DNA from 2 places in the Thalassotalea aquiviva genome. Region 1 is predicted to be linked to the other one. Evidence: predicted binding sites of a transcription regulator. Region 1 holds the regulator's gene; the other holds the start of a gene.

The links. Region 1 encodes sigma-54, which starts transcription at its own class of promoters, with help from an activator protein. Its sites were predicted from a motif close to GTTGGCACGNNNNTNGNNT; they were not measured.
Region 2: a site for sigma-54 is predicted at 1,264-1,282, ahead of ACAY00_RS00575 (PEP-CTERM sorting domain-containing protein). Genes of this name have one in related genera too.

What each region holds. Positions count from the first base shown of each region.
Region 1 covers NZ_CP166961.1:534,296-537,502, forward strand. Annotated here, with positions in the region: gene ptsN (PTS IIA-like nitrogen regulatory protein PtsN) at 1-251, opposite strand, end outside; gene hpf (ribosome hibernation promoting factor) at 254-541, opposite strand; gene ACAY00_RS02320 (RNA polymerase factor sigma-54) at 565-2,058, opposite strand; gene lptB (LPS export ABC transporter ATP-binding protein) at 2,135-2,863, opposite strand; gene lptA (lipopolysaccharide transport periplasmic protein LptA) at 2,870-3,207, opposite strand, start outside.
Region 2 covers NZ_CP166961.1:134,208-137,414, reverse strand. Annotated here, with positions in the region: gene prsT (XrtA/PEP-CTERM system TPR-repeat protein PrsT) at 1-88, opposite strand, end outside; gene ACAY00_RS00575 (PEP-CTERM sorting domain-containing protein) at 441-1,190, opposite strand; gene prsT (XrtA/PEP-CTERM system TPR-repeat protein PrsT) at 1,650-3,207, shown strand, end outside.

The DNA of each region.
Region 1 (3,207 bases):
GCCGTTGTTAATAAAATGGCCACGACTTTGTCGGCGTTATCTAAACGCCCGTGAGGAATGGCAATGCCGTTACCAATGCCTGTACTACTAAGCTTTTCACGATTTAATAACGTATTGAGTAACTCTTTTTCACTGCTTGTTCTTATTTTTTGGCTGGCCAGTTTGCTGATGTGTTCTAGGACGGTCTTTTTGCTGGTGCCAGGGACTGCACACACGGTGCAGTCTGGAGTGAGTAATTCTGTTAAATTCATAATTAATGTTTGGTAAGTTTGGCTTTGTATTTTAAAACCTGTCTGTCCAATTTATCAATAAGTGCATCAATAGCAGCATACATATCTTGATCGGATGATGAGCCAAATATTTCGCCACCGTTAACATGTAAAGTTGCTTCGGCAATTTGCTCTAACTTCTCAACCTTTAAAAACACTTGAACATTATTAATATGATCAAAATGCCGCTCTAATTTTTCAAACTTAGACTCAACATAGTTGCGCATAGAGTCGGTGACGTCTACATGATGCCCAGATAGATTAATTTGCATAAGCGTTTTCCTTTTATTCAAAGCTACAATAAGCTTTTACGTTGGTTAGAAGGTGGAATAGCCAAAGATTCTCGATATTTAGCTATCGTTCTGCGTGCAACATTAATGCCTTGATCGGCAAGTAACTGCGCCATTTTACTGTCGCTTAATGGCTTGCTTGGGATCTCAGCGTCGACGAGCTTTTTAATCAAGGCTCGTATCGCGGTTGAAGAGCATTCACCACCGTTTTCTGTACTGACATGACTTGAAAAGAAATATTTTAATTCAAAAATACCTCTTGGGGTGTGCATGTACTTATGAGTGGTGACTCGAGATATTGTTGATTCGTGCATTTCTACTGCTTCAGCAATATCATTTAAAACCATCGGACGCATTGCTTCAGGGCCATGTTCAAAGAACGCTTGTTGGCGTTGAACAATGCAATTTGACACTTTTAATAAGGTATCATTTCGACTTTCAAGGGATTTAATAAACCACTTAGCTTCTTGCAAATGGGAACGCACAAATTGGCTTTCATCGGTGTTTCTCGATTTAGTCAAAGAAGCATATTGCTGATTTATCCCAAGCCTTGGTGCGGTATCTGGGTTAAGTTCAACAACCCAGCGGCCATTTTTCTTAAACACACTTACATCGGGTACAATGTATTGCTCATCATTGGCGACAATAACATCACCTGGTCGAGGGTTAAGGCTATGAATTAACAGCATAACCTCTTTCAGTTGTGGTTCTTTAAGGCGAGTCTTGCGCATTAATTGGCGATAATCACGATTACCCAAAAGCTCAATATGATCTTTAATGATTTGTTTGGCTTCTTTTAAATATGGGGTATTGGAGTCAAACTGATTTAACTGAATAATTAAGCAATCACTGATTGATTGAGCGCCCACGCCAATCGGGTCGAACATGTTAATGCGTTTTAATACCGCTTCAACTTCGTCAAGTTCAACCTCGTCATCGCCAAGGCTTGCCAACACATCTTCGGTTGTGATGGTCAAATAACCACTGTCATCAATGGCATCAATAATCGCCACCGCGATGGTGCGGTCAGTGTCTGAAAATGGTGTTAACTCCATCTGCCAAAGTAAGTGATCTCTAATTGACTCGGTTGTTTCGCCTTGATAGGTGTATTCATCATCTGAAGACGACTTTAGTCCGGTGTTTGATACCCCAGCGCTGAAACTTTCTTCCCACGTTGTATCGACGTTAAGATCTTGGGGGATTTCATCTGAACTGAGTTGTTCTGATGTACTGACTTCGTCGGAGTTGATATTGGCATCATCGTGACTGTCGCTGTTAGCGTGCGCTGTTTCTTCGCTGACTTTTTTGTCAAACTCATCACCACCGTTGCTGTCCATTGGTTGTGTTTCATCGACTTCAAGTAAAGGATTGCTATCAAGGGCTTCTTGGATTTCTTGTTGTAAATCCAACGTGGAGAGCTGCAACAACTTTATCGCTTGTTGCAGTTGAGGTGTCATCGTTAAATGCTGCCCCATTCGGAGCTGAAGACTAGGTCTCATTATGTTTGAAATACTTCCATTTTACTCAGGCTAAACCTGACGTTTCTGATACATTTTTTATCGGTTTGTTATATAACTATAGCGTGAATTTCTCACCAAGGTATACATCACGTACTTGCTGGTTATTTAACACTTGCTGTGCATCCCCTTCAGCGATAAGTTCGCCATGGCTAACGATGTAAGCATGCTCACATACGTCAAGAGTTTCACGCACATTATGATCGGTAATTAATACCCCGATACCACGATTTTTAAGATGTAAAATTATTTTTTTAATATCGCCAACCGAAATCGGATCAACACCTGCAAAAGGTTCATCAAGTAAGATAAATTGTGGATCGGCCGCCAATGCTCTAGCGATTTCGACCCGGCGCCGTTCACCACCAGATAAACTTTGACCGGTATTATCTATGATGTGGGCAATATTAAATTCTTCGACCAAAGCTTCCAGCTTTTCTTGTCGTTGATCTGCGTTTAAATCTTTGCGTGTTTGCAAAATAGCCATAATGTTATCGGCAACGGTGAGTTTACGAAATATCGATGCTTCTTGCGGCAAATAACCTAAGCCCTTGCGAGCTCGCTCATGCATGGGTAATAAGGTTAAATCATCACCATTTAGGCTAACTCTACCTTGGTCGCTAGGAACCAAACCCACAATCATATAAAAAGAGGTGGTTTTACCCGCCCCATTAGGGCCGAGTAAGCCAACAACCTGACCCGCGTTTACGGTCAGACTGACATCTTTAACAACTTTTCTACCTTTGTATGATTTAGCTAAATTTTCTGCTTTTAATACCGAAGTCATTATGTGTTATTGCTCTGTTGGTTTTTCATCTTTTGCAGGAACTTTGCTGTCAGGCTTTAAAATGGTGGTGACACTTTCACTGCTTTCTGCGGTTAACTGCTCGGTTTCGGTGTTATAGGTAATAATATCTCCGCGCACCATACTGCCTTCTTGACTTACCGATGCATTACCCTTAATGGTTATCGTGTTGGTGCTAGGGGAATAAGAAATCTCATTCGCTTTAAGCTCGATTAGCTGACCATCTTCTAATAACTGACTAAACCTTGCCGGCTTGCCTTTGGCTAAGTAAGATTTGTTGTCACCATCACCATTTTGCGCAACTTGTACTAAGTCTGCTTCAATGG
Region 2 (3,207 bases), 400 kb from region 1:
CCATTGATAAAGACTCATCTGTTGTTGGCTCCGGCGTACAGGCAACAAGCAGGCACAGTATAGGCAACAGTACACAGTACTTCATCATCAATCCTTTTTATTTCAAATGGTTAAATACTCAGTATAGGCTAAAAAAAACGAAATCAATTTATATAGCTAAATGAGTTACTTGCTGAGATTTTAAAGGACAAAAAGAAATCAATATGCCGTTAAAAATTAACTCTGATGGACGACTCGTACTTCAATGGTATTACTTATCATAAAGCACGGATGATTATTGGCTCATTACGGCAAACAAAATAAAAAACCTTAATTACTTGAATGCAATTAAGGTTTTAACAAAAGACTACGCTGAGGGTTAATTCGTAGCACTTAAATTTGGAACACTTTCCTTGAGATCGTAAATGTCACAAACTATTTCGTTTGAATTAAAGCGTTAATTAAATAAGTTTCTTTCTACGTAATGCTAAACCTAAGATAGACAACCCGAATAACGCAATAGTTTCAGGCTCTGGTACGGTTCGTGCAAACGCTACTCGAAGGTCAACATCTTGTTCACTAGTAACCTCAATCACTAAAGATGTAATCGCTGAAAAATCAATCGTAGTGAAACTCGCAAACGGTACATAAGTTGTGCCAGGAACCGTTGCTGCTGGCGGAATAGTTTTTGTTTCTGTGTTATTACTAGAATCGGTTAAGGTAAATTCACCCGTAAAGTTCCCATCTCGTGATAAAACGTCAACAGCAAATGCGCCACCTAAATCTGGAGTTAAATCAACTAGGAGTGGTGTAGCAACTGTACCATCCCAAGTAAGAACAACTTTAGACTCAATCCCTGAATCATTGCTCAGCGAAAGAGAAGATGACGTTTTGGTGAAATTTGGACCGCTTGTGACGGATACTGATTCAGGTCCTTGAACATCACCGGTAATGCTTAAAATTGTGATATCAACTTCTCTTTCGCCACCTAAAATAGAATACGGATTATTAGGAGAAGTGTAACCATTGTCTACGTAGTCACAAGAGACAGTATTAAAACCACCCATACCATCAGAGCTTCCGCTAACAGTTGCCGTACAACTATCTGCCGGGTCTGGCAAAGCGAAATCATCAATTAAGGTTCCTGAAATTGCACTAAAACTTAACCCTAATGGGAGTAGCGCATAAATTAAAGATTTTTTGTTAAACATATTCGACCTCGTTAAGTTTTTAATTAGAACTTGGATGAACGTCACCCTGTGTTCATTTCCTTGCATCGAATATAAGCAACCCTAATGCCAACAATAAAAAAATCAATAAATACATATGGATAAGGCAAAATAAAGGCTACTAAAATTTGCTTTACAAACTAGGTGTAAAAATTACTGACAGCTTAAAAGTTTGCTTTACTAACGCTTATATGTTGTTAAAAAGCTTATTGGGGCGTTAATGCTAACTATTTTTCTTAGTTGCTTAATCGCAACACCTATCCATCAATGTTTCAACTGCTACGACTTAAATTTCACTATACATGGTGCGTCAATTTAAAATCTTAGTAACTGAAAAGATTATAAAAATCATTAGTAACACAACATCAACGGTTATTTTTTGTTCTATACTTGCGAAAAGGTGCCCATTCGTGGTCAAACAATAATAAAGGATCTCGTAACATGTCTTATCAATCCCTTTGCCATGCTATAAAAAAAGCAATGCTTATTGTCGTCATTTTCTTTATCACAGCGTGTAACCAAAAAACAACTGATGAATTACTGGCGGAAGCACAAGAGCTAATGCAACAACAAAACCATAAGCAAGCGGTTGTGGTGCTTAAAAATGTTGTGAGACAGAAAACCACCGATGGCCATGCACGATTCTTATTAGCTCAAAGTTACCTGTTTATCGCCGATTATGAGTCAGCAGAAAAAGAGTTAAAAAGGGCCATTGAACTTGAGTACGATATTAATGAGATTATCCCGTTGTTAATTCGAGTAAGGTGGCTACTAGCTAACCCTATGAGTCTTAATGATATCAGCCAATACACTTTATCGCATGAGTCCTTATTAAAAGCGAGAACCCTAATTGCCATCTATAACGTCACATTAGGGGAGCTCGTTGAGTCATTAAGCATCATGCAACAAAACATTACTCAGTCACAAAGTGTTGGCTTTTATTCTAATGTATCGAAAGCTTGGGTTGCAGGCATCGATGGTCAAAGTGCTGCAGCCATTGAACTGTTATCCGAACTCATCGAGCGTGATAGTCCCTACATGGATGCCTTGCTCGTAAGAGCCATGCTCTACACCCTAGAAAAAAACTATACGGCGGCGATAGATGACTATCAAAAATACCTAAATCATTTTGGTTTGAGTTATTTTGTTCAACTTAACTATATTGCAGTATTGATTGCATCGGGTGATTTAAATCAAGCTGACGAATATGTAGATAAACTTCTTGCTATTGCCCCCAAAGATCCTTTCATAAATGAATATAAAGCCGAATTAAAATTTAGAGCGAAAGATTATAAAGGCGCGATTGAATATATAGCGATTACCTTATCGCAAGCTCAACAATCTTATAAAGCCAATTACATATCTGGTGTGAGTAATTTTCAATTGGCAAATTGGGAATTAGCCTACAATAACTTAAATAAAGTTGAACAGTACTTACCCCCCCAATCGGCTGCCAAGTCGATGCTAGTAAACCTTAAAATTAAACTCGGTTACGTCAATGAGAACATCGAAGCCTTAAATTTAGGGACAGATTTTGACGTTGATGATTTTAATACGTTAGCGAGTGCGAGCTGGTCATTGCTCGAGCAAGACAATATCGATATGGCGAATTTACTGCTCAATGAAATGAATAATATTTCACTGTCAAATTCCGAGGACTTGATTAAACGAGGGATGATCAAAAATGCTGTTGTTCCTGCAAGTGGCCTAGACGATTTAGAGCGTGCTATGCAATTGGCACCTGAAAAAGATCAAGCCCGATTATTACTTATTTATGAAAAGATAAAAGTTGGTAAAGTGAAGGAGGCCTTAGCCGATATTGATGGTTGGCTAGAAGGTGCACCGAATAATATAAATGCCATGCTTGCTAAGGGGATTGCTTATATAAGCGAAGAGAAATATCAATTAGCTACGCCAATTTTTAATCAAGTTTTAATCCAACAACCAAATCATCTTGGGGCCATACATCAGTTAGCGTTTGTTAGCTTAAAACAACAAG